2 regions of the Kaistia defluvii genome follow, and region 1 is predicted to be linked to the other one. Evidence: riboswitches for the same ligand, from Rfam matches in the RefSeq annotation. Region 1 holds a riboswitch; the other holds the start of a gene.
The links. Region 1 has a riboswitch for thiamine pyrophosphate ahead of ABIE08_RS12125 (ABC transporter permease). Riboswitches for the same ligand answer to the same signal wherever they lie in the genome.
Positions count from the first base shown of each region.

Region 2: it holds a riboswitch for thiamine pyrophosphate, as region 1 does, so the genes downstream of both, thiM (hydroxyethylthiazole kinase) here and ABIE08_RS12125 (ABC transporter permease) in region 1, are expected to answer to the same signal.

Region 1 is NZ_JBEPSM010000001.1:2,580,406-2,596,373, forward strand. It holds gene ABIE08_RS12090 (LysR family transcriptional regulator) at 1-760, shown strand, start outside; tRNA gene ABIE08_RS12095 (tRNA-Glu) at 850-924, opposite strand; gene ABIE08_RS12100 (hypothetical protein) at 1,050-1,439, opposite strand; gene ABIE08_RS12105 (RluA family pseudouridine synthase) at 1,438-2,448, shown strand; gene rpoH (RNA polymerase sigma factor RpoH) at 2,572-3,489, shown strand; gene ABIE08_RS12115 (adenylate/guanylate cyclase domain-containing protein) at 3,674-5,482, shown strand; gene ABIE08_RS12120 (ABC transporter substrate-binding protein) at 5,555-6,499, opposite strand; gene ABIE08_RS12125 (ABC transporter permease) at 6,526-7,275, opposite strand; TPP riboswitch at 7,388-7,493, opposite strand; gene yegS (lipid kinase YegS) at 7,545-8,462, opposite strand; gene ABIE08_RS12135 (hypothetical protein) at 8,486-10,330, opposite strand; gene ABIE08_RS12140 (adenylosuccinate synthase) at 10,382-11,674, opposite strand; gene ABIE08_RS12145 (mucoidy inhibitor MuiA family protein) at 11,825-13,483, opposite strand; gene ABIE08_RS12150 (ClbS/DfsB family four-helix bundle protein) at 13,615-14,127, opposite strand; gene ABIE08_RS12155 (DMT family transporter) at 14,286-15,215, shown strand; gene serA (phosphoglycerate dehydrogenase) at 15,495-15,968, opposite strand, start outside.
Region 2 is NZ_JBEPSM010000002.1:769,654-785,621, forward strand. It holds gene ABIE08_RS16585 (efflux RND transporter permease subunit) at 1-825, shown strand, start outside; gene ABIE08_RS16590 (type 1 glutamine amidotransferase) at 917-1,618, shown strand; gene ABIE08_RS16595 (DUF29 domain-containing protein) at 1,657-2,121, opposite strand; gene ABIE08_RS16600 (FadR/GntR family transcriptional regulator) at 2,593-3,390, opposite strand; gene ABIE08_RS16605 (alpha-hydroxy acid oxidase) at 3,503-4,639, shown strand; gene ABIE08_RS16610 (DUF3422 family protein) at 4,696-5,976, shown strand; gene ABIE08_RS16615 (LysR family transcriptional regulator) at 5,973-6,902, opposite strand; gene ABIE08_RS16620 (FAD-linked oxidase C-terminal domain-containing protein) at 7,029-8,462, shown strand; gene ABIE08_RS16625 (FAD-binding protein) at 8,497-9,669, shown strand; gene ABIE08_RS16630 (hypothetical protein) at 9,739-10,077, opposite strand; gene glcF (glycolate oxidase subunit GlcF) at 10,199-11,497, shown strand; gene ABIE08_RS16640 (DUF1488 domain-containing protein) at 11,534-11,797, opposite strand; gene ABIE08_RS16645 (TMEM175 family protein) at 11,975-12,577, opposite strand; TPP riboswitch at 12,801-12,912, shown strand; gene thiM (hydroxyethylthiazole kinase) at 12,978-13,808, shown strand; gene thiE (thiamine phosphate synthase) at 13,808-14,449, shown strand; gene aceB (malate synthase A) at 14,556-15,968, shown strand, end outside.

The DNA.
Region 1 (15,968 bases):
CGTGCTGTTCACGCGCTCCCGCACTGGCCTGACGCCAACCGAAGCGGCACTGGAGCTGGAACCGCATGCGGCAACCATGGCGGCCGCGGCCGATGCCCTTGTCCGCGCCGCCTCGGGCGAAGCGCGCGAGGATCGCGGCACGGTCCGGCTGACGGCGAGCGAGGTGGTCGGCACCGAGATCCTGCCGGCCATCCTGCGGCCCTTCCTCGAGCGGCATCCGCATATCGCCATCGAGCTGGTGGTATCCAACCGCAACGAGGACCTGATGCGGCGCGAGGCCGACATCGCCGTCCGCATGGCGCGGCCGACCCAGGGGGCACTGCTGGCGCGGCGCATCGGCGCGGTCGATATCGGCCTGCATGCGCATCGGCGCTATCTCGCGCAGCGAGGCACGCCGAAGACGCTGGCCGAGCTCTCCGGCCATGCGTTGATCGGCTATGACCGCGATTCCCCGGCCATCCGCGCCCTGCAGAAGCTCGGCCTGCCGCTGACGCGAGACATGTTCAGCCTGCGCACCGACAGTGACACGACGCAACTCGCCGCGATCCGCGCCGGCCTCGGGATTGGCGGCTGCCAGAGCCGTCTCGCGGCGCTTGATCCCGATCTGGTGCATCTCGTGCCGGAAGAATTCGCCTACCCGCTCGAATGCTGGGTCGCGATGCATGAGGATCTCGGCACGGTGCGGCGGATGCGGCTGGTCTTCGATCATCTGGTCGCGGGGCTCAGCAACTACGTCGCCGGCAGGCCGCTGGCAGGCTGACACGCGATCGGCGTACGGAAAGAGCCCGCAAGACAGTGCGAGGCCACAAACACTCAGAGATCAGTCATTTCAGGGGGAGGTGCAAATTTTGGTACGCCCAAGGGGAATCGAACCCCTGCTTTCGCCGTGAGAGGGCGACGTCCTGACCGCTAGACGATGGGCGCGGATCCGTTTGCTGCGGATGACGGCGATATACCGGGTGATCGGAACCTTGGCAAGCCATCTCGCCAAGGTTCTTCGCATCTCCCTGTGCAGAACTTCGCCGCAGGGAGGCCAAATGGCGGAAATCCTACGGCGTGACGCCCAGCGTGATGTTGCGCAGGACCTTGCCCGTATTGATGTTGAGGATCACGACGCGGGTGTCGCCGGCGGCATCCAGCGTCAGGGCCAGTTGGTCGCCGTTCAGCGACGAGGAAATGACCCGCGACCCGGCCGGAATCGCTTGCTCGATGCGAAGCTCGGCCGACGATGGCGTGAGACCGGACTTGCTTCCGCCGGGGCCGATCCGATAGATGACGGCGAACAGCACGGCGACGAAGCCGAGCACCACCGTCAAACTCGATACCAGGATCAGACGTCTCAGCTTCAGCCGGACGCGCTCGACGGCGGGATCGAGGGGCGTATCGCCGCCGGGCTGCTGCGCGCCGGGCTGGTTCGAAGAGGAAGTAGAGTTGACCATGGATCAGTTTCCGGATGACGGCGAGGAAATCGTCGACCTCGTGGTCGAACCGGACGCGGCAGGCCGTCGCCTCGACGCCTATCTGGCCACCGCGATCGCCGAGCTTTCCCGCAGCCGCCTCAAGGTGTTGATCGAGGCCGGCCACGTCTCTATCGGCGGCGCGACCATAGTGGAGGCCAAAAAGGCGGTCAACGCGGGCGACGTCATCCGCGTCGCCGTGCCGCCGGCCGTCGCACCGGAGCCGGAAGGCGAGCCGATCCCGCTCAACGTCGTCTATGAGGACAGCGACCTGCTCGTCATCGACAAGCAGGCAGGCCTCGTGGTCCATCCGGCCGCCGGCAATTGGTCGGGCACGCTGGTCAACGCGCTGATCGCCCATTGCGGCGACAGCCTTTCCGGCATTGGCGGCGTGCGCCGGCCGGGCATCGTGCACCGGCTCGACAAGGACACGACCGGGCTGATGGTGGTGGCCAAGAACGACCGCGCCCACAAGCGCCTCGCCAACCAGTTCGCCGACCATGGCCGCACCGGCCCGCTCGAGCGCGGCTATCGCGCCATCGTCTGGGGCGTGCCGTCCCTGCCCTATGGTCTCGTCGACGCGCCGATCGGACGTTCGCCGACCAGCCGGCTGAAGATGGCCGTGCTGAAGACCGGCGGCAAGGAAGCGATCACCCACTATACGGTGCAGGACCGCTTCGGCGACCCGAAGAACCCGATCGCCAGCCTGATCGACCTGCGGCTGGAAACCGGCCGCACGCACCAGATCCGCGTCCACATGGCGGCCATGGCGCATCCGCTGATCGGCGACCAGGAATATGGCAAGGGCTTCCTGACCAAGATGAGCCTGATCCCGGAGCCGGCGCGCTCGGCGATCGCCTCATTCCACCGCCAGGCACTGCATGCCTGGCTGCTCGGTTTCGAGCATCCGACAACCGGCGAAACCCTGCATTTCGAAAGCGAACCGCCCGAGGATCTGGCCAATCTGATCGAGGCTTTCACCGGACTGTGATGCTTTGGGACCGATGAGTCCTGTTAAACTTGTATTTCGTGCCTATATATCTCCATGCGGGCCAACATGGCCGCGACCGGTGTTGGCTTTCGGGGAACGCCGGCAAGAACGGAGGGGGCACATATGGCTGCCAGAGCAAGTCTTCCTGTCATCGCGTCCGGCGAAGCCGGACTCTCACGCTATCTCGACGACATCCGCCGCTTTCCCATGCTGGCGCCGGATGAAGAATATATGTTGGCCAAGGCCTACAAGGAACATGACGACCGCAGCGCCGCGCACCGTCTGGTGACGAGCCATCTGCGTCTCGTCGCCAAGATTGCCATGGGCTATCGCGGCTACGGCCTGCCGATCGGCGAGGTGATCTCCGAGGGCAATGTCGGCCTGATGCAGGCCGTGAAGCGGTTCGAGCCTGAAAAGGGCTTCCGCCTCGCGACCTATGCCATGTGGTGGATCAAGGCCTCGATCCAGGAGTACATCCTGCGGTCGTGGAGCTTGGTCAAGATGGGCACGACGGCCAACCAGAAGCGCCTGTTCTTCAATCTGCGCAAGATGAAGAGCCAGATCCAGGCGCTTGAGGAAGGCGATCTGAAGCCGCACCAGGTCGAGCAGATCGCCACCAAGCTCGGCGTCACCACCGAGGACGTCATCTCGATGAACCGTCGCCTTGGCGGCGATGCCTCGCTGAACGCGCCGCTCCGCGCCGACACCGAAGGCGGCGAGTGGCAGGATTGGCTCGTCGACGACAGCGACAACCAGGAAACCATCCTCGCCAACCAGGAAGAGGCCGACAATCGTCGCCAGCTCCTGCGCGACGCGATGGGCGTCCTGAACGACCGCGAACGCCGGATCTTTGAGGCACGCCGCCTCGCCGAGGACCCGATGACCCTCGAGGAACTCTCGTCCGAGTTCGGCGTCAGCCGCGAACGCGTTCGCCAGATCGAGGTCCGCGCCTTCGAAAAGGTGCAGAAGGCCGTCAAAAGGGGCGCTCGGGATCTCGAGCGCAACCATGGCGAGGACGAGCTCGCCGCGACCGACGCCTGAGGCTCAGGCGCCGGTCCTGCCGCGTTGGGCGACATTTCTGCCAACGCGAGACACTTTCGACTTTCCTGACAAACGAAACCGTTGCGAAAGCGACGGCGATGTTGTATGCGGCTGATAGGGACGTGCCCCAGCGTAAGCTTAGGCGGGCCACATTGCTCATACAATTCGGTGTCGGGGAACCATCATGGCGCGCGCGCGTCGTCGACTGACCGTCATTGCTGCGCTGGATATGGTCGGCTACTCGGAGCTGATCCAGCGGGATGAGCTCGGCGCGATCCGCGAAGTCCGCTCGATTTATCGCAACCTCGTGCGTCCGACGATTGCCCGCTTTGGCGCCCATATCATCAAGACGATGGGCGATGGCGGCCTGATCGAATTCGCCAGCGTTCTCGACGCCGTCGAGTGGACGATGGCTTTCCAGAACGGCATGGCCGCCCGCAATGCGGCGCGTGATCGCCCGCCGATCGAAGTCCGGGCGGCAATCGTCCTGGCCGACCTCATCCTGACCGACGACGACCGCTTCGGCGCCGCGATCGGCTTTGCCATGCGGCTGCAGACGGCCGCCCCGCCGGGCGGCATCGCCATCACCCATTCCGTGCGCTGGCAGCTGCTGGGCGAGCCCGCCGCCGCGTTCAAGCCGGCTGGTTTCCTGTCCCTGCGCAGCATCCCCTACCCCGTCGAAGCCTGGTTCTGGATGCCCGAGGGCAAGCCTATGCCGCGCCTGGTGCCGACGGCGGGGCAGACGCTGACCCCTGGCAGCCTGGCGGTTCCCGCCCTGAAACCGGCGGAGGCGCCGGATCTCCGCCCGCTCACGGTGGTGCTGCCTTTCGACGACCTGTCGCCGCGCGCCGATCATGAATCCTTCGCCGATGGCGTGGTCGAGGAAATGACCGCGACGCTGTCGCGCGTGCGCGACATCCGCGTCGTCGCCCGCAATTCCGCCTTCACCTACAAGGGCAAGCCGACCGACGTGCGCTCGCTCGGCCGCGATCTCGGCGTGCGCTACGTGATCGAGGGCAGCGTGCGCCAGTCCGGCGAGGTGCTGCGCGTCACCGCCCAGCTGGTCGAGGCCGAAACGGGCGCGCATCTCTGGTCCGGCCGCAAGGACGGCACCATCCACGACCCGCTGACGCTGCAGGACGATGTCGCGACGCTGGTCGCCGGCGCGCTCCGCCCCGCGATCCGGACGGCCGAGATCGAACGGGCCAAGCGCAAGACCGCCGAGACGCTGAAGACGCACGACCTGATCCTGCAGGCCATGCCGCATTTCTGGGCCCATCGGCGCGAGGACAACGCCGCCGCCCTGGCGCTGCTGGAGAAGGCGCTGGCGATCGATCCCCGCTCCAGCGGCGCGCTCAGCCTGAAGGGCTGGTGCCTCAGCCAGCAGATCACCTATCTCTGGTCCGAGGATCCCATCCGGGATCGCGCCGAGGCCATCGAGCTCGCCGAACTGGCCGCGGAACTGGCGGAGCCGGACCCGCTCGTCATGACCGCGATCGGCGCCACCTTCTCCATCCTGCAAACCGACCAGTCGCGGGCACTGCTCTTCATCGAGCGGGCGATCGCGCTGGACAGCACCTTCGCCTGGGCCTGGACCCGGCTGGGTTACGCGCAGGCCTATTCGGAGCGACCGGAACTGGGCATAGAGAGCTTCGAGAAAGCCATCGCGCTGAGCCCGGAAGATCCGATCCAGTTCAATGCCTTCGCCGGCATGGCCACCTGCCACTTCTTGCTCGGGCATTATGCCGAGGCGGCGCATTGGGCAGCGCAGGCACTGCATGGCCGCCCCGGCATGGTCTGGGCCTATCGCCTGCTCGCGACCTCGGCAGCCCTTGCCGGCCAGACGAGCCTGGCGCGGCATGCCGTGCGCCGGCTGCTGGCCGAGAACCCGGCGCTGACCCTGGCCGGCGTGCGCGCAGGCATCCAGAACCTCGCCGGCCCGGCGCTCGACCGATACATGGAAGGCCTGCAGATGGCGGGCCTTCCCGATTAGGCGCCGCGAGCCGATCAACCCAGCCCTCCGCTGCTGGGACTGAGGGCTGGGTCAAGGTTTCGTCTGAAACGATTAGCGCGGTGCGATCGCGTAGCTGTCGATCGGCGGGACCGTGTCCAGCAGCCCCCTCGCCTTCATGAACGCGGCGAAGCGGTCATAGCGGCCGATGTCGAGCGCGGCCGGACGCTTGGCGAAGCGCGGCAGGGTCGCCGCGAACGACTCGCGGTTCAGCTTGTCATCCAGTTCCTTGTGCGACTTGACGAACATCGCCAGCGCCTCGTCCGGATGATTGGTCAGGAAGATCGTCGCGTCCTCGACGGCGGCAAGGAAGCGGGCCATGCGCGGGTCGCCGCGCAGTTCGTTGCGCGTCACATAGATCAGTTCATCATATGCCGGCACGCCATGCTCTTCCGGGAAGAAGGCGACGCCCGGCTTGCCCTCGATGCCAAGCTGGATCAGCTCGACATTGCGATAGCCGTCGATGACCGCATCGACCTGGCCGGACATCAGCGAGGTCGAGAGGTTGAAGTTGACGTTGACCATCTCGACGTCCTTCTCGCTCAGGCCGACCGAGTTGAGGATCGCGCCGATATAGGCGTTCTGCAGGCTGGCGACGGAATAGCCGACCTTCTTGCCCTTGAGATCGGCAAGCGACCGGATCGGCCCGTCCTTGAGCACGATCAGCGCGTTGAGCGGCGTCTCGATGAGCGTGCCGATGCGGGTGAGCGGCAGGCCTTCCTTCACCTGAAGCATCAGGTCGGGCTGATAGGTGATGGCGATGTCGGCCTGCCCGGCGGCGACCAGCCTGGGCGGCGCCGAGGCGTCGGCCGGCGCGATCATCTCGACGTCGAGGCCATGCTTTTCGAAGAAGCCGGCTTCCTCGGCGATCACCAGCGGGGCGTGATCGGGATTATAGAACCAGTCGAGCAGCACGGTGAGCTTGTCGGCCGCCTGGACCGGTCCGATCGTCAGAGCCGCTGCCAGACCGAGCGCCGCGAGCCGGATGAAGGGTTTCATGCGTTTTCCTTTGCAGATGCAGAACGTTAGCGGAGGGTTTCTGGCGCCCAGGGGGCGATATGGCGGGTGGCGATCTCGACCACGGCGCGGACCAGCACGGCCATGGCCGCGAGGATGACCAGCGCGGCGAAGACGACGTCGGTCTGCGCGCGGCCGTTCGCCATCAGCATGGCGTAGCCGAGCCCGGACGAGGCGCCGACCCACTCGCCGATCAGCGCGCCGACCGGCGCATAGACGGCGGCAACCCGCAGGCCGGAGGCCAGCGCCGGCAAGGCGTCGGGCACGCGTAGATAGAGAATCTCCTGCCAGCGCCTGGCGCGATAGAGCCGGCTCAGGTCGATGAGCCCGGCCTCGGTGCGGGCCAGACCGTCATGAAAGGCCGAGGCCACGGGGAAGAAGATGGCGATCGTGGCCATGACGATCTTCGAGCCGATGCCGAAGCCGAACCAGAGGACGAGCAGCGGCGCGATGGCGAAGACCGGAAAGGCCTGGGTGACGATCAGCAGCGGCATCAGGATGCGGCGGATCGTCGGCACGAAGGTCATGACCAGCGCCAGCATGATGCCTGCCAGCGCGCCGGTGATCAGCCCGGATACGGTCTCGATGAGGGTGGTGACGGCATCGCGCCGCCAGAGATCGGGGCGCTCGACCAGCGCGCGCCAGACGCGAGAGGGCGGCGGCAGCATGAAGGGCGGCGGCGCGAAGACGAGGATCACCGCCTGCCAGATGGCGACCAGCGCCACGGCGACGATAAGGGCCCGCAGGACGCCGGCCATCCAGCCGCGCCGCTTGTCTCCCGCCTCAAACTCAGCCCTTGCCACCATGGCGAAGCCGCTCCTCCGGAATACGGACGAGGCCATGCCTATAGCGATGGGGACGAGCAGACGTCGTGAACCAGCTTCCCGTCCCTTCGCCGGCATGACCCGGATCAGGTTCGAAGGGTTCGGCCCTAGGCCATCTCAGCTCGCGTCCGCGAACACCCCTCGGAATGGCCGGAGCATGGCCGAGGACGCGGCGCGGTGCAAGACCCCTCGCTGACCAGCTTCTATGCGGTGCCGTTGAGCGGGGTCGGGCCGAGATGGACGCGAAGGGAAGCGGGACGGCATTCGACGCGGAAGTGCCGCGTCTTCACGGGTTCGCCGTCGAGGTTGATGTGCAGAGCCTCGTGCGAATCGAATTCGATCCAGGAACTTCGCGTCTTGACCTGCAGGCTTTCTACCGCCGCCGCGCCCTGCAGCAAGAGCTGCGTGAAGGCATCGAGGCGGGCGTCGCCCGCCAGTTCCGGCAGGATGGCGAGATCGAGCAGGCCGTCGTCGAGGCGGGCCTCGGGGCACAGCACGATGCCGCCGCCGGCCTGGCGGCCATTGCCGATGGCGAGCGCCAGGAAGCTGCCTTCCCACTCGAAGCCCTCGGCGCGGAAGCGGCCCTGACTGGCGGAGAGCTCGCGAAACCGCGTCACGCCGGTCACGACATAGGCGAGCCCGCCGAGGCGTCGCTTCAGGTCGGGATCGGTCTCGACCGTGACGCGCGAGCCGAAGCCGCCCGAGACGAGATTGACGAAAACCCGACCGTTCAGGCTGCCGACATCGATGCGCGAGGCCGGCGCCTCGACGACCAGCCGAAGCGCCGCGGTCAAATCATCGACGGGAATGTTGGTGGAATGCGCGAAATCGTTGGCGGTGCCGAGCGGCAGGATGCCGAACGTGCAGGACTCCGGCGGCTCCGCGCCAAGCGCCGAGGCGAAGACCTCGTTGACCGTGCCGTCACCACCGCCAGCCACGATGCAATCGATCGCGCCGCGATGGGCGTCGGCAACGGCGTCGCGGGCGAAACGTCCAGCGTCGCCCGCCTCCCAGGTGACGCGGACCTCAACGACATGGCCATCGGCGCGAACCGCGCCGACCGCCTCGCGGACGCGAGGATCCCGCGCCGCCTTGCCATGCAGGATGAGCCGGATCTTCATGGTTCATCCTGCCGGGTGGGAGATTACTTGTTGCCCCAGGCGGTCATGGCCTTGTCGAAGACCCGCTGGCCGGGCGTGCCCTTCTCGAAGGTCAGGATCGCGCGCTGATCGTTGTTGTAGACGATCGGCAGGTCGATCCAGTTGCGCTCGCGCATGAGCGCGACGTTCTGGGCGAGCGGGCCGGCGTCGTTGGAGAAGGCGATCCAGAAGAAGCCGTCGGCAACCTTCGCCGCGGCGCCATCGAGCGGCTGGCCGCGCGATTCCTCCGTCGGCTTCATCACCAGCGCCGGCACCGACTTGATGCCGCCGCCCGCGAAATTGGCCGGCGTATCGACGACGATCTCGACGAGATGGCTGGCCGGAAGCGCCGGGTCGTTGTTCTTCCGGATGTTCAGCGTCACCTTCATGTTCTTTTCGGGAACGTCGAGATTGGCCTGGATCTCCGGACCGTTCGGCGAGTTCGCGTTGAACTTCCACGTGACGTTGGCATTCACGATCTTGACGTTCTGGCTGCCGTCGGTCGGCTGTTCGTACAGAATGGCCTTCTGTGCGACGAGCGACTCATCGGCGCTGCCGGCGGCCGGCGCGCTGGGAGCTTCAGCCGGAGCAGGCTCGCTGGCCGCGGGCTCTGCCGCCGCCGGTGCCGCGGCGACGGGACCCGTACCATCCGGCGTCATGACGCCGGCGAGCGGATCCGCCTCTTCGCCGTCCGTGGCAGGCTGCGCCTCAACGGTGCGCACCGCCTTGGGCGACGCCTCTTCCGGAGCGCCACCCAGGCGATCCGCATTCTTGCTGCTGACGGGAGCCGATGCGGTTGGGATCGGATCCTCGCCCAGCGTCGGCTTGGCGCTGGTGTCGGCCGAGGAGATCAGGTCGCCGATGACGTCCTTGACCACGCCGCGCTGCGACCATGCGAGCGCGGCAATGCCGCCCAGCATCAGGCCGATCAGCACCAGCAGGATAAGGGTCGGCCAGCGCGACGGCTTGGTGCGTTCGACATAGACGGGCGGACGCTCGGCATCCCGGTTGCGCTCGCGGCGCGACGCCCGGCGCTCCCGCGGCTCCTCGACGCCGTCATTGCCCATGGGCGTTACGCGCATCGGCTCCGGCGCCCAATCGGCATCGGCGCTGAAATGACGACCGTCATCGTGATCCGCATCGACATCGAAGCGCGGCTCGTCGATCGGATCGGGCGCAACCATGGGCGGCTCGCGGCGGCCCTGCGGCGCGGCGCGGTCATAGGCGCTCGGCTTGGTGGGCGAAACCTGCGGCCATTGCGGCTGCACCGGCGGCGGCTGCCGCACGGGCGCGGGCGGCTCCGGCTCGTGCCAGTCGGGTTCCGGCTCGTGCTCGGGCTGATGCTCGTGCTCGTCGTCGCTGCCGATGTCGGGATAGACATCCTGCGGCGGACGCGGCGGCGGCGCCGGGGTCGGCGCGACAACGGGCGCGCGCGGCGTCGGCGGCGCGGCCGGTCGGGGTCGCGGTGCAACCGGCGGCGGAGTCGGCGCGGGCGGTGGCGGAGGCGCTACCGTCTCTTCCAGCTCGTGCTCGAGCTCCTCGGCATATTCGGATTCGTCCAGCGAGACGGGCTCGTCGGGAACCGCAAGCGCTTCGGCGACGGCCGCCGCGGCGCTGACACGAGCCGGGGCCGGACGCGCGGCGCTGGCCTCGCGTTCGACCTTGCGGATCGCCTCTTCCAATTCCAGGCGCTGGCGCGAGATCTCGGAGGTCGTCAGAGGTGGGTCGATGGACTTCAGCTGTCCGATCAGCGCCGTGCGCGCCTTGTCGTAAACTGAACGACGCGCGTCGCCGGATTCGCTCTCGAACCCGGAAACCGCCTTTTTCAATACCGCGTAATAGTCGGTCATCGTCCCATTCTACTAACTACACGTCCGAACCGGCGCCTGTGATCGACAACCTCAGTCCTGAAACGGATCCTGAACCAGAATTGTATCGTCCCGTTCCGGACTGGTCGACAGGAGCGCGACGGGCGCACCGATCAATTCCTCGACGTGACGGACATACTTTACGGCCTGCGCCGGCAAATCGTTCCAGCTACGGGCACCGGCGGTCGTATCCTTCCAACCTTCCAGCGTCTCGTAGATCGGCTCGACCCGGGCCTGCGCGGCCTGCGAAGCCGGAAGATAGTCGATTTCGCGACCATCCAGCCTATATCCAACGCAAATCTTGATTTCTTCAAGGCCGTCGAGAACATCGAGCTTCGTCAGCGCGATTCCGGTAATGCCGGACGTGCGGATCGTCTGGCGCACCAGCACCGCGTCGAACCAGCCGCAACGGCGCTTGCGGCCCGTGACCGTGCCGAATTCATGGCCGCGCGTGCCGAGGAAATCGCCGATCTCGCCGGTCTGCTCGGTCGGGAAAGGACCTTCGCCGACGCGGGTCGTATAGGCCTTGGTGATGCCGAGCACATAGCCGACCGCGCCCGGACCGACGCCCGAACCCGTCGATGCCTGGCCGGCGACGGTGTTGGACGAGGTCACGAAGGGATAGGTGCCGTGGTCGATGTCGAGCAGAGCGCCCTGCGCGCCTTCGAACAGGATGCGCTTGCCGGCGCGGCGCTCGCGGTCGAGCAGCTGCCAGACCGAATCCATGAAGGGCAGGACCTTGTCGGCGACCGAGGCGAGCTCTTCATAGAGCGTTTCGGCGAGGATCTCTTCCTGGCCAAGACCGCGGCGCAGCGCATTGTGGTGCGCCAGCAGGCGCTCGATCTTGTCGCGCAGCGCGGGCAGGTCGGCGAGGTCCATGACGCGGATGGCGCGACGGCCGACCTTGTCCTCATAGGCCGGGCCGATGCCGCGCTTGGTGGTGCCGATGCGCGTGCCGGAATTGCTGTTCTCGCGGAACGCGTCGAGGTCGCGATGCAGCGACAGGATCAGCGCGGCGTTCTCGGCGATGCGGAGATTGTCGGGCGAGACGGCGACGCCCTGCGCGGCCAGGCGGCCGATCTCGGCCACCAGCGCATGCGGGTCGACGACGACGCCATTGCCGATGACGCCCATCTTGCCCGGACGCACGACGCCGGACGGCAGCAGGCTGAGCTTGTAGGAAACGCCGTCGATGACGAGCGTGTGGCCGGCGTTATGTCCGCCCTGGAAGCGCACGACGATGTCGGCGCGCTCGGAGAGCCAGTCGACAATCTTGCCCTTGCCTTCGTCGCCCCATTGCGATCCGACGACGACTACATTCGCCATTGAGACTTCCTTTTTCGACGTCCAGCCACTGCTTGTGCCGCAATGCGCGGCGCGCGATAGGCTTCGTCCCGGCAGGCTGCCAGGACGAAGCGCGCGGACTATATAGACTCCAACTGCCCGGCGCGACCCCCGCCGGAGCATGTCAGACCCTCAATTCTCCCAGAATACGTCCTGATCGGCCGGCCAGCTGACGGCAAAGGCGTGGGTGATCTCCTTTGTTTCGCCGGCGGCATAATCATAGCCCCACGCGACCACCCCGCGTCTGCCGTCCACGGCGCTCGCGGTCGGCGGCGTCGCCTCCGGCAAAGCCTGCACGGTTATGGTCTTCGCCTCGGAGACGGGAAGCTGGTCCAGCACGACGATCGAGATCGGCCGGGCGTGCCGATTCTCGATCTTGATGCGATAGCGCCGCTCGTCGGTCTTCTCGGACGAGATCAGCCCGCGCTCGCCGGTCTTGCGCTCCAGCGTGATGCGGGTGACGGCGACCTTGTCGTCGATGCCGAAGCCGAGCGTCAGTTCCGCATTGGGCGCGGTGAAAGCAAGCGGCACGGTCCCCGCGAAAGCCCCGTCGCGATAGAGCACCGCATTTCCGCCGACATAGGGCGCGCCGGACGTGTTGCGGAAGCGCGCCGTCAGATAGGCGGCGTCGCTGACCGCCGGTACGGCGCGCACCTCCAGCGTCGGCGCCAGATTTTCCGTCGCGATCCGCACCGACCGGCTGCCCTCCCCCGAGGAGACCGAGACCGGATCCGCAATCCGGTACTCGGCGCGGAAATCGCCGAAATCGGCAACCGCCTCGGCCTGTGCGATCGCATCCGCGCCGCCGCCGGCAGCCTCCATCTTGTAGCGCGCCGGGGGCGCGGGCGCCGGGCGCACCAGCGCCATCGATTCGCTGGCCTCGTCCTGGGCGAAACGCGGCGCGAAGCGCACGACGCTTTCGCCGAGTTCCGGCGCCTGGGTGCCTTCGGCAGGACGGCTGGTGGAAAGCGAAAGCGCCACGCCGGCCCAATCCTCGCCCGTCTCCTGGTGCAGCTCGGCCCGTCGGACCAGTTCCAGCTTCGGCTCTGCCAATGCTTCGCCGAGCGCGAGCGAGATGTCATAGGCCGGGCTCCATCCCGCCGATTGCGTGCGATAGCCGAGGGTCAGCTTGCCGGTCGCTGCCTGATTGGCCAGAAGCTCGATCCGCGCCTCCAGCTTTGGCGCCGCAACCGGCAAGTCGTCCAGCGCGGACTGCCGGGTCGCAAGCGTCTTCTCGATGCCGCGCCGGTCGATGGCGATCTGCGCGCGCTGCTGGTCGATCTTCTCCCTCTCGAGGCCGAGGCCTTCGGCAGTCTGGACCCAGTCGCCGATCGACTTGCCCTCCGCCATGCCCTTGGCCAGACCCTGCGGCACGCTCTCGGCCAACTGGTCGATGAACTTTGCGCGCAGATCCAGCGCCGCCCGCTTGTCGTCGAGCGCGCCGAGCCGATCCCGCAGCACCTCGATCTCGGCCAGGATAGCAGCGCGGGCGGGATCGGCGTCCGCATCCGCCTTGGCGCCGCGCGTCTCGACCGAGCGGATGGTGACGCCGCCCGCCGCTAGGCCCTCGACCCGCAGGCTGTCGGCGACCATATCGGCCGGCAGGTCATCCGCTACCAGCACACTGACGCCGGGCGGCACCGAGAACGCCGCCTCGCGAAGCACGGCCGCCCCTTGCGGATGCACGGTCACGGCGGTGATCCGGCTGCCGAGCGGCAGGTCGGCGGCGTGCACATTCGCACTGGAGGCGGCCAGCACCGCCAGCGTCAGAGCGAGGATTGTCTTGGCCATCGGGCTTCCCCTGCATGATGAAGCGCCGCCACCCATGGAACCGCCGGCGCGCTTCCTGCCGCATAACGCGCGATTGTGGTATCGCCGCGCCACAATTGCGCGAATTCCATGAAAAGCGGCACGTCAGCGGTTCAGGCGATGCCGTTTTCCTTTTTCCATTTGCGCAATCGTCCTCGTGCGTTGGCATAGGGCGAGGATGTATTGAACTGGATCATCCGGCCCATCGTGTAGGCGCCGTACCAGGGTTCGCCATAAAGCGCGGCATCGTCCTGGCTCTCGATCCGTTCGACGATGCGGCCCTTGGCATCGGCGAAGCGCCTCAGCAAGGCGTCGAAGGGCACGTCCTCATAATCGGCGTAGAATTTCTGCGCCAGCGGGCCGAGCTGGTTCCATGCGTAGCCGGTCTCGGGAAAATAGACAGGCAGGCCGGCATCGCGCCGCGCATGCCATTTCAGCACGAGCTCGTTCCATCCCGTCAGATAGGCGACGAGGTCGTGCACGCTGATCCGCGTATCCCGCACATGCCCTTCCAGGGTCTTTTCGGCGGTCCGACTGGCCGGCACGGTCGAAAGGTCCTGCATCAGCTTGGCGAAGCTGGTTTCGATCGCCTCGAGAAGCTCAGCCTTGCTGGTCGGAACTGCCATGAACCGTCTCTCCATCCTCATCAGCGCGAAGGCATAGCCATGCCGCCGCGCCGCTGCAAACCGGTAAACAACCATCGCAGCCGCGCGGCGAGGCGTTGGCGCTTGGCAGCGACCACCCGACAGCGCTATCCAGACGTTCCGCTGTCCGAGGCCAGTTCATGTCATTGCTTTCGCGGGCCTTCGCCTGGTTGTTCAACCGGCCCTATCTGCTGCTCGCCCTCACCTTCCTGTTCTGGGCGATCAACATCGTGCTCGGGCGCTATGTCGCGGGTAGCATCCCGCCGGTTGCGCTGGCGCAGGTGCGCTGGGCCGGCGCTTCGGTCATCATCCTGCCCTTCGCCTGGCCGCATCTGAAACGCGACTGGCCGGCGATCCGCGGCAGCCTCGCCGTGATGCTTCTGCTCGCCGCCTCCGGCATCGGCGCCTACAACACGCTTGCCTATTACGGGCTGCAATATACCGAGGCGATCAACGGCCTGCTGATGCAGTCGATCGCGCCGCTGGTCATTGGCGTCTGGTCGCTGATCCTGTTCCGCGACCGCATGACGGCGGCGCAGATCACCGGCGTCTGCCTGTCGCTCTGCGGCGTCATCCTGATCATCTGCCGCGGCGATCCGGCCGTGCTGCTGCATATGACGCTCAATATCGGCGACATCATCATGCTGGTGGCGATCAGCTGCTATGGCTTCTATTCGGCGCTGCTGAAGAAGGGGCCGCGCATCCATTACCTGTCGATGCTTGGCTTCACGATCCCAGCCGGGGCCGCGATGATCCTGCCTTTCTGCGTCTGGGAGATCGTCTCCGGCAAGGTCATGCACGCGACGCCGCTGACCTTCGCCGTGCTTGCCTATGTCGTCGTGATCCCGTCGGTCGTCGCCTACATGTTCTTCAATCGCGGCGTCGCCCTGATCGGCCCCAACCGCGCCGGGCCCTTCTTCCACCTGCTGCCGGTGTTCGGCTCGATCATCGCCATCCTGTTCCTCGGCGAACAGCCGCGCTGGTATCACGGCGCCGGCTACGCGCTGATCCTCGGCGGCATAGCCCTGGCGCAGCTGAGCCTCGCCAGGATTCGCTCGTTCGGGCGGTAGCCTTCATTTCCTGTCTTTCCAGCTGTCTCGCCCTCCTCCCCACCCTCGCCGTCATCCCGGGCGCAGACCCGGGATCCATTCAGCCGGGTTGGCGAATGCATGAAGCTCCCAATGGCACGGCTGCATGGATCCTCGCCTTCGCGAGGATGACGGCGGCGTCGGGTCGAGCCGCCGGCGCCTGCCGCACATCCCCACCACAACCGCCCCGGCAGAAAGCAAAGAAAAAAAGGGGCGACGGTTGCCCGTCGCCCCTCTTCATTCCGGCAATGAAGCCCAGTCTCAGAACGTCAGGCGCTTGGCCTGGACGACGCCTTCAAGCGCGCTGACGCGATCGATGACGCTGTCCGAGATCGCCTCGTCGACTTCGATCAGCGCGATGGCATCCTCACCGGCAGCCTTGCGGCCGAGGTTGAAGGTGGCGATGTTGATGCCCTCGGCGCCGAGCAAGCTGGCAAAGCGGCCGATGAAGCCCGGCTTGTCCTTGTTGGTGACGTAGAGCATGTGGGGACCGAGCTCGGCCTCCATGTTGATGCCCTTGATCTGGATGATGCGCGGCTTGACGTCGCCGAACACCGTGCCGGCGACCGAACGCTCCTGGCGCTCCGTCGTCACCGTCAGGCGGATGTAGTTCTCATAGGCGCCCTGCTGCTCGCGACGGACTTCTTCCACGGCGATGCCGCGTTCCTTGGCGATGGCCGGGGCCGAGACCATGTTGATGGTCTGCAGCTGCGGCCGCAGCACGGCGGCGAGCGC
Region 2 (15,968 bases), on a different contig from region 1:
TCCGGCACGCTGGTGCCGCTGTCGAGCTTTGCCAGCGTCCAGCGCGCGGTCGGCCCCGTCACGGTCAACCAGCTTGGCCAGTTGCCGGCGGCGACCATCTCGTTCAACCTGCCGGACGGCGTCGCGCTCAGCCAGGCGACGGACCAGATCGAGGTGCTGAAGCAGCAGATCGGCGTGCCGGCCAATGTCTACACCTCCTATGCCGGCACGGCGCAGGTGTTCCAGCAATCTTTGGCGACGCAGGGCATCCTGATCTTCGCGGCGGTGCTGACGATCTATGTCGTGCTCGGCATGCTCTATGAGAGCTTCATCCACCCCCTCACCATCCTGTCCGGCCTGCCGGCGGCGGCCTTTGGCGCGCTCGTGGCGCTGAAGATCATGGGGCTCGATCTCTCGGTCATCGCGCTGATCGGCATCCTGATGCTGATCGGTATCGTCAAGAAGAACGCGATCATGATGGTCGACGTCGCCATTGTCGGGCAGCGCGAGGAGGGCCTCGCGCCCGAGATGGCGATCCACCGAGCGGCGGTGCGTCGGTTCCGGCCGATCATGATGACGACCTTCGCGGCCCTGCTCGGCGCGGTGCCGATCGCGCTCGGGACCGGCGCCAGCGCCGAACTGCGCCAGCCGCTCGGCATCGCGGTGGTCGGCGGCCTGCTGGTCTCGCAGCTTCTGACGCTGTTCATCACGCCGGTGATTTTTGTGGAGATGGAGCGCTTGAGCCGGTTCCTCGCCGGATTGCGCCATGGCCCTTCGGCGGAGCCGGCGACGCCGGCCGGATCGCCTGCGGCGCCGGCACTGCTGCCGCAGCCGGCCGGAGAATAGCTTCGGCTCATTCGCGACAAGCGCGGGCTGGCGGAATCGTTCGGATCGGCATCTATTGATGGACGCCGAATCCAAGCGAGCCGTCAGCCCCATGCGCATTCTCGTCGTCGAAAACTATCAAGCCACCTCGCTCGGCCTGATGCGGCCGGCGCTTGCCTCGGCCGGGGCGGTGATCGATATCCGCCGCGCCCATGAGGGCGACGCCTTGCCGGAAACCCCGGAAGGCTACGATGCGATCATCGTGCTCGGCGGTGGCCAGAGCGCGGTCGACGACGAGGCGCATCCCTATCTGCCGCGCCTCGCCCGCCTGATGCGCGCCTTTGGCGATGCCGACAAATCCGTGCTCGGCATCTGCCTGGGGTCGCAGATCCTGGCGCGCGGCTATGGCGCCAACAATATCCTGGGCCGGCCGACCGAATTCGGCTGGCAGGAAGTCACGCCGACGGAGGCGGGCCGCGACGATCCCGTCGTCGGCGTGCTGGAGGGCCCGTCGCCCCTGTTCCACTGGCATTCCGACACGTTCAGCCTGCCGGAGGGCGCCGTCCACCTGGCGACCAGCGCGCTGACGCCCAACCAGGCCTTTCGCATCGGCCGCGCCGTCTATGGCATCCAGTTCCACTTTGAGGCCGATACAGCGCTGGTGCGCGACTGGAGCGACACGTTCGGCGATGTCGCGGCGGAGATCGATCCGGACTGGCCGGAGCGCCATGCTCGCGAGGAAGGTCCGCTCGGCAGCCGCGCCGACGCCGCCGGAAGGGCGATCGCCCGTGCCTGGATCGCAACGATCCGGTAGGCGGGCTCGTCAAACGTTCCTAAGGATGCCGAACGCCGTTATGCGGGCATGAAGTCCGGGTCACGAAGCTGTTCCAAGGTCCATGGGCACTCTGCAGGAAAGGTCGATTTCGGCAGGCCCGTTTCGACTGCAGCCTCGCGTACCGCGTAGCGGTAGATGTCCGCAACGATTCGACCAGCATCCGCCTTCAGCGATCCATTGCGCTTTTCACGGCGCTCGATGTTGCCACGCTCGCGCAAGACGGTGATTTCCCAGGAGGCGGATCGCTGTTCCGGCTGGTATGTCCATTTCAGCAGATGGCCAATCAGGAGGCGGTAGGAAGACTCCAGCGCATGACGCTGCTCACTCCCCATGTCCTCCAACTCCTCGATCAGGTTGGGCAAATCGACTTCATGGATGCGCTTCTGCTGCAAGAGTTCGATCTGCTCGTACAGCCAAGCAGAGAAATCATCTTCGTAATCGGTCGGCGGATCGAAGAGCGGCTTTTCCTTGGCGAGGCCCATGCAGCTTTCTCCTGACCAAAGACAAATGGGTCCGCTCACTATGCCACGAACGGGGCCCCGAGAGGAGTTCGTCTTTCGGGCCTGCCGAGGGACCGGTCAACCTTCTTTTCCAACGGCATTTCCATCCCCCGACCATCATCCTGAGGCGCCCGACGAAGCCGGGCCTCGAAGGAGGATCTCTCCTCACTGGCACTGTGCGGAATATCCTTCCTTTACCTCTCCCTGAGGGAGAGGTCGACGGCCGCAGGCCGGCGGGTGAGGGTTTACGGCCTCACCGGATGGTTCCCTAAACCCTCACCCGGAGCTTCGATCCGACCTCTCCCTCAGGGAGAGGTAAGGGGCAACGCGGCACGAGTTGGGAAATCGGGGCTCGCTTGTCGAAGTATGGGCCAGACACTCACGATGATGGTGGAGCAGGACCAACCGTCTTGAAAGGCTACGGGAACAACGCCGCCCGCAGTCCAAAACCGTTCAGTCCCGGCGCACGGGACGCTTCGCCGTCGCGCGTTCCTCGAATTGCATCAGCCGCAGCGAGGCGATTTCTTCGCGGGCGCCGGCCTCGGCGGCGTCCTTCATCGACGCCGCGACATAGGCGATGTGATCGATGGCCGCCTGGCGGGCGGCTTCGGGATCGCCGGCAAGGATCGCATCCCGGATCGCCTTGTGCTGGGCCAGGAGCTGGTCGCGCGAGCCGGCCTGGCCGTAGAGACGGCTGCGATTGTAGAACACGCCGTCGGCCAGCAGCCGGTAACAGGCGCGCAGCACGTGGATGATGACGATGTTGTGCGTCGCCTCGCCGATCGCCTGGTGGAACTCAACGTCCAGCGCCGCCTCGCGCCGGAAGTCGGCCTTGCCGTGTTCGGCTTCCATCGTCTCGATGATGCGGCCGAGGATGATGCGGTCGGCCTCGGTGGCGCGCGTCGCCGCCATCGCCGCGGCCGTCGCCTCGATCTCGCGCCGGAATTCCAGATAGTCGCCGCCGGCCTTGGGCGATTGCGCGATCAGGTCGACGATCGGCGCGGCGAAGACAGACCCTTCGATCGCGGCCACATAGGTGCCGCCGCCCGGGCGGCTTTCGACCAGCCCGCGGCCCTCCAGCGCCTTCAGCGCATCGCGCAGGATCGGCCGCGAAACGCCGAGCGTCGCCGACAGGTCGCGCTCGCCCGGCAGCTTGTCGCCGGGATGCAGCACGCCCTCCAGCACCAGCATCTCGATCTGTCGCGCCACCTCGTCGGCGGTCGCGCGGGAAGGAATCGGTTGAAAGACCATGCGGAAGAGCCTATCAGCGGAAATCAGGAAGTGGTCAAGAAATTGATCCAGTTGGCGGGCGCGGCTCGCCTTTCAAGAATTCATATGAAATTGGAGCGGCGCCATGGGCGGCTTGAAGGACGCAACGAGCATTGCAGACCTGAGATTGTTGGCGAAGCGCCGCGTGCCGCGCGCCTTTTTCGATTATGCCGATCGCGGCTCCTACAATGAGGAAACGATCGACGCCAACTCGGCCGACTTCAAGGCCCTCAAGCTGCGCCAGCGCGTCATGGTCGACGTGTCCAACCGCTCGACCGAAGTCACGCTGCTCGGCGAGAAGTTCGCCTATCCCTTCGCCTTCGCCCCGACCGGCCTGACCGGCATGCAGCATGCCGATGGCGAGATCCTGGCGGCCAAGGCCTGCGAGAAGGCCAACATCCCGTTCGCGCTGTCGACCATGTCGATCTGCTCGATCGAAGACGTGGCGGCGGCGACCTCGCGGCCGTTCTGGTTCCAGCTCTACGTCATGAAGAACCGCAACTTCGCCAAGCAGCTGGTCGAGCGCGCCATCGCCGCCAAGTGCTCGGCCCTCATCCTGACGCTCGACCTGCAGGTGCAGGGCCAGCGCCACCGCGACATCAAGAACGGCATGACCGTGCCGCCGCAGATCAAGCTGCACAACGTCCTCGACATGGCGACCAAGCTGCCATGGGCGTTCAAGGTTCTGGGCAGCAAGCACAAGACCTTCGGCAATCTGAACGGCGTCGAGGGCATGAGCGGCGTCAAGTCGCTGGGCCAGTGGATCTCCGGCCAGTTCGACCCAGCGCTGAACTGGGATGACGTCGCCTGGATCCGCTCGATCTGGCCCGGCAAGCTGATCCTCAAGGGCGTTCTCGATGTCGGCGACGCGCAGAAGGCGGTCAACACCGGTGCCGACGCGATCGTCGTTTCCAACCATGGCGGCCGCCAGCTCGACGGCGCGCCGTCCGCCATCTCGCGCCTGCCGCGTATTGTCGACGCCGTCGGCAACCAGACCGAAATCCTGTTCGACAGCGGCATCCGCTCGGGCCAGGACGTGCTGCGCGCGCTGGCGCTCGGCGCCAAGGGCTGCATGCTGGGCAAGGCCTTCCTGTTCGGCCTTGGCGCCGGCGGTGAAGAGGGTGTCTCGAAGGTCATCCAGATCGTCGGCAAGGAGCTCGACGTCTCGATGGCGCTGACAGGTCGTCGCACCCTGGCCGAGATCGACGATACCGTCATCGATCGGGGTTGAGCCCTATCCGTCCCGGCCCTACTGCTTAGTCAGTTGGGCGCGGGATCGAGGGCGCGATGCGCGAAGGACCAAGACGTTTCGAGGATCATCCGCTTCGAAGCGCGGTGCTGAACGAGATCCATGCGCGGCCTTTCCACATGATGGAAGCGCCGCGCATTGTTTTGAACTACGCCTTCATGACCGATGCCGGCCACGCGGACGCGGCCCGCGACCGTCTCGCGGCGCTGTGTATCCGCAACGGCCTGCCGCAACCGGCAGCACATGCGCGCCATCACGTTGTCGATCTCTGCGGCGGCACGCTGCGCTGGGAGAGCCACGCCGAATTCACCACCTATAGCTGGGATGCGCGCGGCGGCGCCGGCGCGCTGCCGGCCGAGACGCCGTTCGGCGAGGCCTTCGAGGCGCCAGGCCCGCTGATGGTGGCCGCGCGGCTCGACCTCGTCGCCGACCAGCGCCCGATCGCCGAGCTGCTCTCCGGCTTCGATCCGGGCTCGCTCGCTGTCTCGGAAGTGGCCGGGGGCAGGGGGCTGATCGCATCCGATTTTCGCGAGGATGGTGACGGCTATACGCGCCTGCTGGTGGTCGATCGTGGGCTCGAGCCGCAGGAGGCGGGGCCGATCGTCCAGCGCCTGCTCGAGCTTGAGACTTATCGGACGCTGGCCATGCTCGGCCTGCCGGAAGCGCAGCGCCTGCATCCCGAGCTTCGCCGTATCGAGATGGATCTGGTCGCCAATACCGGCCGCTTCCGCGCCAGCGAAGGCTTCGAGGCCAACCGTGCCTTGCTCGACGACCTGACCGCCCAGGCCGGCGATCTGGAAGCCGGCGCCGCCGAAAGCGCCTTCCGCTTCGGCGCTAGCCGCGCCTATTCCGAGATCGTGCGCCTGCGCCTCAACGCCATGGATGAACAGCCGATCGCCGGCTATTCGAGCTTCACGGCCTTTCTCGCCCGCCGCATGGCGCCGGCGATGCGCACCTGCCAGACGGTGGAGGGGCGCCAGCAGGACCTGTCGCGAAAGCTCGCCCGCGCCGCTGCCCTGCTGCGCGCCCGCGTCGATGTCGAGCTGTCGCAGCAGAACCGCGCTTTGCTCGACAGCATGAACCGCCGCGCCCGGCTGCAACTGCGCCTGCAGCAGACGGTCGAAGGGCTCTCGGTCGCGGCGATCAGCTATTACATCGTCGGGCTGATCGGCTATCTGGCGAAGGGATCGTCCGTCGTCGGCTTCGAGCTGGACCCGGCGCATGTCACCGCCTTCGCGGTGATCCCGGTGGCGCTGTTCGTCTGGTTCCTGGTCCGCCGCATCCGCTCGAAGCATAATGACGGGCATGGCGCCGACTAGGGGGTAGCCGGCGCGAGGATCTTGCCGAGGCCTTCGTCCCAGTGCGGGTGCTCGCCATAGAGCCCGGCGAGGTGGTCGATGAACAGCCGCACCTTGGCGGCGAGGAAGCGCCGGCTCGGATAAACGGCATGCACCGCCACATGCCGCGAGGCGCGGTAGGCGGGCAGCACCACGACCAGGCGGCCCTCGCGAAGCTCCGGCCCGACATCCCAGGTCGAGCGGTAGGCGATGCCGAGGCCTGCCAGCACCGCTTCGCGCACCACCTCGTTGGAATTGGTGCGAAGCCTGCCCTCGACATGCACCGTCACCGGGCCGTCCGGCCCTTCCACCCGCCAGGGATCCTGGCTGGCGGTGGCGAGCAGCGTGTGCTTCGACAATTCAGCGATGGTCTGCGGCGTGCCATGTTCGGCGAGATAGGCCGGCGTCGCGCAGAGCAGGCGGTGGTTCGGCGCCAGGCGTCGCGCCACAAGGCTCGAATCCGTCAGCTCGGCGATGCGGATCGAGACGTCGATGCCGTCCTTGACCAAGTCGACGAACTCGTCGGAGAGCACGAGATTGACCGAAAGGCCGGGATTGGCGGCGAGAAAGCTGCCCAGATGCGGCGCGATGTGCAGCCGGCCGAAGGTGGTGGGCGCGGAGACCTTGAGCGTGCCGCGCGCCACGTCGGATCGCCGGCTGACGAACGACTCCGCCTCGTCGATCGAGGCGAGGATCTGCACCACGCGGTCGTGGAAGCCGCGCCCGGCCTCCGTCAGCGCAATCTGCCGGGTGGTGCGCTGCAACAGGCGCGTGCCAAGCCGATCCTCCAGACGCTTCAGGCGCTTGGAGACGACGGCGGGAGAGAGATCAAGCTCGCGGCCCGCGGCGGAAAGGCTTCCGGCGGTGACAACGCGGGCGAAGATCTCCATATCGGATAAGGTGCTCATTGCCTCTATAGTGGCAAAAAAACAGGGGCATTTTCAATCCTGGGGCAAGGATGATTGTTTTCTATCCCGGCTTGGGTACAAAACCGTCCGCGCCTAGAGTGGTTCTGAACTGGGAGGGAGGCTGCCATGTCCGCGATTGAGATTCCGAAGCCGGACCCGCGCATCCTCGCGCGCCGTGCGGAAATTCTCGCCGGCCTCGCCGCGCTGGTGCCGCCGACCTCGCTGATTACCGAGGAGGACGAGCGCCGCGCCTTCGAGACCGACGCGCTCACCGCCTATCGTCGCATCCCAATGGCCGTTGTGTTGCCGGAAACCACCGAGCAGGTTTCCAAGGTGCTAACATTCCTGAACCGGGAGGGCGTCAAGGTCGTCGCCCGCGGCGCCGGCACGTCGCTGGCCGGCGGCGCCATCCCGAGCGAGGACGCGGTCGTCCTCGGCGTCTCAAAGATGAGCCGGATCCTCGACGTCGACACCGCCAACCGCACCATCCGCGTCGAGTCCGGCGTCACCAATCTCGGCGTCTCCGGCGCCGTCGCCCATCTCGGCTTCTTCTATGCGCCCGACCCGTCGAGCCAGCTTGCCTGCACCATCGCCGGCAATATCGGCATGAACTCCGGCGGCGCGCATTGCCTGAAATATGGCGTTACCACCAACAACGTGCTGGGCGTCAAGATCGTGCTGATCGACGGCACCATCGTCGAGATCGGCGGCGCGCATATGGATGCGGCCGGCTATGACCTTTTGGGCCTGATCGTCGGCTCCGAAGGCCAGCTCGGCGTCGTCACCGAGGCGACGCTGCGCATCCTGCCGCTCGCCGAAGGCGCGCGACCGATGCTGATGGGCTTCCAGTCGGCCGAGGACGCCGGCGCCTGCGTGGCCGCGATCATCGCATCCGGCATCATCCCGGTCGCGATCGAATATATGGACCGTCCGGCGATCCAGGTCTGCGAAGCCTTCGCCCATGCCGGCTATCCGCTCGATGTCGAGGCGCTGCTGATCATCGAGGTCGAGGGTTCCGAAGCCGAGATCGAGGACCTGATCGGCAAGATCACGCGGATCGCTGCCGATTATGATCCGTCGGGCCTGCGCGTTTCGCAATCGGAAGCCGAGAGCGCCGCGATCTGGAAGGGCCGCAAATCCGCCTTCGGCGCGATGGGGCGGCTCGCCGACTATATCTGCATGGACGGCACGATCCCGACCGGCCAGCTCTCCGCCGTCCTGACCGGCATCGCCGAGATCTGCGCCGGCTATGGCCTGCGCGTCTCCAACATCTTCCATGCCGGCGATGGCAATCTGCATCCGCTGGTGCTGTTCAATGCCAACGATCCGGTTGAGCAGCACAAGGCCGAGCGCTGCGGCGAGGACATCCTCAAGCTCTGCGTCGATCTGGGCGGTTGCCTGACCGGCGAGCACGGCGTCGGCATCGAGAAGCGCGACCTGATGACCTACCAGTTCAACACCATCGATCTCGACCAGCAGATGCGTGTGAAAACCGCGCTCGATCCGCAGTGGCTGCTCAATCCGCACAAGGTGTTTCCGCTCGCGGGGCGCCCGGTCTGATGTGTGAATGTCCGTACTTCGAGAAAGCATGCCGATGACGTCGATCCTTCTCCCCGACAGCGAGACCGAGATCGAGGCGATCGTGCATGAGGCGGCGCAGTCGCACAGCCCGCTCGCGATCCATGGCGGCGGCACGCGGCCGATCGGCAAGCCGGTGCACGCGGACCGGACGCTTTCGACGAAGCTTCTGACCGGCATCACGCTGTACGAACCGTCGGAGCTCGTCATCTCGGCCCGCGCCGGTACGCCCCTGGCCGAGATCCAGCAGACGCTGGCCGCCAACCGGCAACGCCTGCCCTTCGAGCCGATCGACTACCGCCACCTGCTCGGCAATCACGGCATCCCGACGATCGGCGGCGTCACCGCTTCCAACAGTTCCGGTCCCCGTCGCATCCATTCGGGCGCGGCGCGCGACTCGCTGATCGGCGTCCGCGCCACCACCGGGCGGGGCGAGACGATCAAGTCCGGCGGCCGCGTCATGAAGAACGTGACCGGCTATGATTTCGTCAAGCTGCTGGCCGGGTCCTGGGGCACGCTCGCCGTGCTGACGGAAATCACCTACAAGCTGCTGCCGGAAGCCGAGACGGAACTGACGCTGCTCCTGACCGGGCTGTCGGCGGAGTGCGCCGTCGAGGCGATGACGACGGCCCTCGGTACGCCGTTCGAAGTGACGGGCGCGGCGCATCTGCCGGCGACCGACGGCATGCCGACCCGCACGGCGCTGCGACTGGAAGGCTTCGACGCCTCGGTCCGCTATCGTACCGACCGGCTCTATTCGGTGCTGCAGCCGTTTGTCGCGTTCGAGACGATTGCCGCCGAAGCCTCGCGCGTGCTCTGGGCGTCCATACGCGACGTCGAGGCGCTGGAAACGCCGCACGATGCCACGATCTGGCGGATTTCGGTCCGGCCGACCGATGGCCCGAGGGTCGGCGAGTCGTTGAAAGCTAAGCTTGGCAGCCGCGTGCTCTATGACTGGGCCGGCGGCCTGGTCTGGGCGAGCGCTCCGGCGGATGGCGATGGTGGCGCGGCCGTCGTGCGCGGCGCGGTCGCCTCCGTTGGGGGGCATGCCATGCTGGTGCGCGGATCGCCGGAACTGCGCGCCAGCGTGCCGGTGTTCGAGCCGGAGTCGCCCGGCGTGGCGGCGATGAGCCGCCTGATCAAGGCGACCTTCGATCCCGCCGGCGTGCTCAATCCGGGGCGGATGTAGGCGATGCCGGATATTGGGACCGCTGCGGGCAGGCCGCCGGCGCCGCAGGACGCCGCGGCCTTTCTGGACCTACTTCTCGGTGAAGCGGACGACGCCGACTTCGCAGACATCGACGCCTTCCAAAATGGCTTCGCTGTCGTCGACGAAGACGCCCTTGAAGTCGAATTTGCAGTAGCCGCTGCCGTCATCGATGTTGATGCTGACCGACCCACCGGCCGGAACCTGGTCGTCGCCGAGAATGTCTTCCTCCCAGTCGCTGGCGCCGACATTCGAGGCGTAGAATTCGTTCAGATCGCTGTTGGTCTCGTTGATGATCTTGACCTTGCGATTTTCGGCATGGGCCGCTCCGCCAAGGACCATGGTTGCAAAGACCACCGCGCCCAGGGCGGTCCACAGGCGATGCTGCATAATCATTCCTTTGATAGCACTGAAGAAATTTCAGGCGTCCCGCCAATGCCAGATGCCCCAAGGTCGCGCAAGCGTGATTGTTCGCCGTCCCTGACCCCGCCCGCTTCGGCAGAGTGACCCCATGCAAACCTCCTTTACCCTCGCCCAACTTGCCGACCCGGATGTGCGTGAATCCGAGAAGATCCTGCGCACCTGCGTCCATTGCGGTTTCTGTACGGCGACCTGTCCGACCTATCTGCTGCTCGGCGACGAACTCGACAGTCCGCGCGGGCGCATCTACCTGATCAAGGACATGCTCGAGGGCGGCAAGCCGGCGAACGAGCAGGTGGTCAAGCATGTCGATCGCTGCCTGTCCTGCCTTTCCTGCATGTCGACCTGTCCGTCCGGCGTGAATTACATGCACCTCGTCGATCATGCCCGCGCGCATATCGAGGAGACCTATGACCGGCCGATCGCCGACAAGGTGATCCGTTCGGCCATTGCCGGAATCCTGCCCTATCGCAACCGTTTCCGCCTGGCGCTGGTAGGAGCTGCCATGGCGCGTCCTTTTGCGGGGCCGATGGGCAAGGTGCCGGGTTTCAAGCGGATCAGCGCCATGCTGAAGCTGGCGCCGCGCTTTCCGCACGGCCGCACTGCTTCGGAAGGGCCGGGCACCTTCCCGACGGAGGTCGAGAAGCGCGGCCGCGTCGCGCTGCTTTCCGGCTGCGTCCAGCCCGTGCTCGACCCCGGTATCAACGAGGCGACGATCCGCCTGCTGAACCGGGTCGGCGTCGAGGTGGTGATCGCCAAGGGCGAGACCTGCTGCGGCTCGCTCGCCCATCACATGGGCAAGTCGGAACAATCGCATGCGACGGCCAAGCGGGCGATCGATGCCTGGACCGCCGAAATGGATGGCGAGGGGCTCGACGCCATCATCATCACCGCGTCCGGCTGCGGCACGACGATCAAGGATTACGGCTTCATGTTCCGCGAGGACGCCGCCTATGCCGAAAAGGCGGCGCGCGTGTCAGCCATCGCCAAGGACATCACCGAATATCTGGAGAGCTTGAAGCTCGCGCCCGTCGCCGCGCCGAAGCCCTTGACCGTGGCCTATCACTCCGCATGCTCGATGCAGCACGGCCAGCAGATCAAGACGACGCCGAAGACGCTGCTGGCGAAGGCAGGCTTCACCGTGCGCGATGTGCCCGAAGGCCATATCTGCTGCGGCTCGGCCGGCACCTACAACATGCTGCAGCCGGAACTGTCGCAGCAGCTCAAGGCGCGAAAGCTCGGCAACATCGCCAAGGTGTCGCCCGATGTCGTCGCCACCGGCAATATCGGCTGCATCACGCAGCTCTCCGGCGGCGTGCCGGTGGTCCATACGATCGAGTTGCTGGATTGGGCCTATGGAGGCCCGAAGCCGGCCGGCCTCAACGTCTGATACATCGCGCCGGACGGTCGGCGCGATCGCCCGAAATCAGAGATCGCTGGCAGTCAGCGTGTAGGACGCGTGCGCCTGCCGGGAATAGGCGCGCGCCGCGGCGTGCTCGATCCGCGCCCGGTTGGCGTCGAAGGTGCGCAGCGCATGGTCCTCGTCCAGCGCACCGTTCGGATCGATGCGCGCGAGGGCATCCGCTTCGAGATAGAACGAGACTTCCTTCGCGCTATCGTGGCCCCAGAACTGAATCCGGTGGCGCGTCTCATTGTAACTGCGGCTTCGATTGGGGAATTGGAGGTTCATCTTCCAAGCATACGCGCAATTCCGCGCGAGGGTTACCTCTATTGTGGTCCCAGTCGATATGGCCATGAATTCAGAGATCTGAAGGCCTTCTCCTTTACCGGCCCAAAGCAATTCAAGACGGGGCGTCGAGACGACCCTCTCAAAGCGGTTGAGGACTTGGGAGCGCTACGGCCAGTTCTAGGCCTCCGGCGCATGGCCCGCGCGCGCCGACAGCAGGACGCGCTCCACCCGTCGATCCGGCACGAGCCAGATCATTGCGACGCCGACATAGCAGGCGATGGCGATCCACGGGCTGACAAAGGCAAGCGCGACCGCGACGGCATAGATCAGGACGGAAATCTTGCCCTTGCGATCCCGGCCGAATGCCTCGGCGATAGCCGAGTTTGCGCCTTCGAGCCGGATGAGCGACCGCGCGAGGATGTAATAGGCGATACCGCACATCATCAGCACGAAGCCGTAAACAGCGACCGGGACCGACTCGATGTGGTTTTCGCCCATCCATGCCGTGGTGAACGGCGTCAGCGACAGCCAGAACAGCAGGTGCAGATTGGCCCAGAGCACGCCGCCGCGGACATGGCTGACGGCATGGAACATGTGGTGATGGTTGTTCCAGTAGATGCCGATCATGATGAAGCTCAGCACATAGCTGAGAAATACCGGCACGAGGGGCAGAAGCGTGTGGATGTCCGCCTGGTGCGGCACCTTCAGTTCCAGCACCATGATGGTGATGATGATGGCGATGACGCCGTCGCTGAATGCTTCGATCCGGCTCTTGTTCATGCCCGCTGCTCCGTCGCCATGCCAGCTCGCACGCTAGCCCTTTCCGTGGCGTCGCTCCATCCTTGCCGTGCGCGCGATAGGGTCGCTCCTGCGTCGAGGCGCGGAGCGCCTGGAAGCCTGCGCGATGTGTCCGTGCGCGCGGCGACATGGGTCGCACGCTGCTCTGCCTACCAGGGATCGCCGGGGTGCCTCTTGCCTGTCCGCCTAGCCATGCTAGGGTCCGCTCGTCTCATCGGGGTGCCCTGATCCATCCGGATCCTGGCTGAGAGGTCTTCGGACTAACCCGCGAACCTGATCCGGATCATGCCGGCGGAGGGATTGAGCCAAGCGCCTGGATGCTCAAGCACCTGGATGTTCTTGCCGTCGTTCCGTCCTGCGTCACAGCAAAGGACGTCTACCTGTGTCTCCCAACCCTTCCTTCACGATCGAAGCCGCGACCGATGCGTTGCATGCCATGCGGGCTGCCCGTCCGCTCGTCCAGAACATCACCAACTACGTCGCCATGACGATCTCGGCCAATGTGCTGCTCGCCGTCGGCGCGTCGCCAGCCATGGTGCATGCGACCGAGGAGGTCGACGACTTCGTCGCCATCTCCAATGCGCTGGTGATCAATATCGGCACGCTGTCGCCGACCTGGATCGAGGGCATGCAGCGCGCGGCGAAGCGGGCCGTCGCCCTCGCCAAGCCCTGGGTGCTGGACCCGGTCGGCTGCGGCGCGACGAAGTTCCGCACCGATTTCGCCGTCGAGATGAGCCGGGCGGGTCCGTCGATCATTCGCGGTAATGCCAGCGAGATCATGAGCCTCGCCGGCGCGGCCGGGGCAGGGGGCAAGGGCGTCGATTCGACCGCTTCGTCCGATGCGGCGATGGAAGCCGGCAAGGCGCTGGCGCGCGCCAGCGGCGCGGTCGTCGCCATCACGGGCGAGACGGACTATGTCACGGACGGCACGACGGTCGTGGCGATCACCGGCGGCAGCCCGCTAATGCCGCTCTCGACCGCGCTGGGCTGTGCGTTGTCGGCGACAGTTGCCGCCTTCGCCGCCGTGCGTCCGCCCTTCGAGGCGGCGGTCGCCGCCATCGCCGTCTATGGCGCGGCGGGCGCCGCCGCGGCGACCCGCGTGACCGGGCCGGGCCATCTGCCGGCGGAGCTTTGCGACGCGCTCTATGTGGCCGACGCCGACATGATCGCGCGTTATGCGACCATCCGGGTTGTTGATGAGGTGAATGTCTGATGAGCCGTCCTTTCGATCTTTCGCTTTATCTCGTCACCGACGAGGACCTGGCCGGACCGCGCGGCGTGGTCGAAACGGTGCGCGCCGCGATCGAGGGCGGCGTCACGCTGGTGCAGCATCGCTGCAAGCACGGCACCACCCGCGATTTCGTCGCGACGGCGTCGGAGCTGATGGAAATCCTGCGCCCGCGTGGCATCCCGCTCATCATCAATGACCGCGTCGATGTCGCGCTGGCGGTCGATGCCGATGGGGTCCATGTCGGCCAGGACGACATGCGCGTCGCCAAGGTGCGCGAACTGATCGGCCCGGATCGCATTCTCGGCCTGTCCGCGGCATTGATGGAGGAACTGACGCCGGACGAACTCGGCCCGATCGATTATCTCGGCGTCGGCCCGGTCTTCGCGACGACGACCAAGCCGGACGCGGACGACGCGATCGGCTTCGACCATCTCGGGCGGATCAAGGCGGCGGCTGGCCTTCCGGTCGTGGCGATCGGTGGCCTGAAGCCCGAGCATGTCGAGCCGACGCTGGCGGCGGGCGCCGATGGCCTTGCCGTCGTTTCCGCCATCATGGCGGCGGAAGACCCGGCAAAGGCGGCGCGCGACTTCGCCGACCGCATCGCGCGCTACCGTTCGCAATAGGGCGACTTATTCCAAAACGGAACAAGTTCTGCCCTGTTCATGCAGGTTCAGTTGAAGACGGCGGCGTGGCATAGTCCGCTCCAACGTGCCCACCGAGGAGTTGTCCATGTCCGCCACCAACGCTGAACGCCTGGTCGTCAAGGGAGCCCTGGGGCCCCGTTTCGACGAGATCCTGACGCCCGAGGCGCTCGCCTTCGTCGCCGAACTGCATGGCCGGTTCGACGCGAAGCGCCGCGCCCTGCTCGAATTCCGCAACGAGCGTCAGGTCTTCTTCGACAATGGCGGGCTGCCGGACTTCCTGCCCGAAACCAAGGCGATCCGCGAGGGCGACTGGAAGGTCGCGCCGATCCCGGCCGACCTGCAGGACCGCCGCGTCGAGATCACCGGCCCTGTCGACCGCAAGATGATCGTCAACGCGCTGAACTCCGGCGCGAAGGTGTTCATGGCCGATTTCGAGGACGCATCCTCGCCGGTCTGGGCCAACATGATCGAGGGCCAGCTGAATCTGAAGGACCGCTGGGCCAACCAGATCGACTTCACCGACGCGCGCACCGGCAAGGCCTACAAGCTCGGCGCCAATCCGGCCGTGCTGATCATCCGCCCGCGCGGCTGGCACCTGCCCGAGCGCCACATCACCTTTGACGGCATGGACGCTTCCGGTTCGCTCGTCGATTTCGGCCTCTATGTCTTCCACAATGCCAAGGCGGCGCTGGCGCAGGGCTCGGGCCCGTATTTCTACCTGCCCAAGATCGAGAGCCATCTCGAGGCGCGCCTCTGGAACGACGTCTTCACCTATGCCGAGGAGGCGCTGGGGCTGGCGCACGGCACCATCAAGGCGACCGTCCTGATCGAGACGCTGCCGGCGGCCTTCGAGATGGACGAGATCCTCTATGAACTGAAGGACCACATGGCCGGTCTCAATTGCGGCCGCTGGGACTACATCTTCTCGTTCATCAAGACGCTGCGCAACAACAAGGCCTTCCTGCTGCCGGATCGCGGCCAGGTCGTCATGGGCAAGGCGTTCCTGCTCGCCTATTCGGAACTGCTGATCAAGACCTGCCACCGCCGTGGCGCCTTCGCCATGGGCGGCATGGCCGCGCAGATCCCGATCAAGAACAACCCGGAAGCCAACGCCGCCGCCTTCGCCAAGGTTCGCGCCGACAAGGAACGCGAGGCCAATGCCGGCCATGACGGAACCTGGGTCGCGCATCCGGATCTGGTGCCGGTCGCCATGGAAGTGTTCGACCGCCTAATGCCGACGCCGAACCAGCTCACGCGCCTGCGCGAGGAGGTCTCCTTCGGCCAGAAGGACATGCTCGCCATCCATGACGGCACCCGGACGGAAGAGGGACTGCGCCACAACATCCGCGTTGGCGTCCAGTATATCGAGGCTTGGCTGCGCGGTCGTGGCGCGGTGCCGATCTACAACCTCATGGAAGATGCGGCGACCGCCGAGATCAGCCGTGCGCAGATCTGGCAGCAGCTCAATTTCGAGGCGACGCTGGAGGACGGCCAGAAG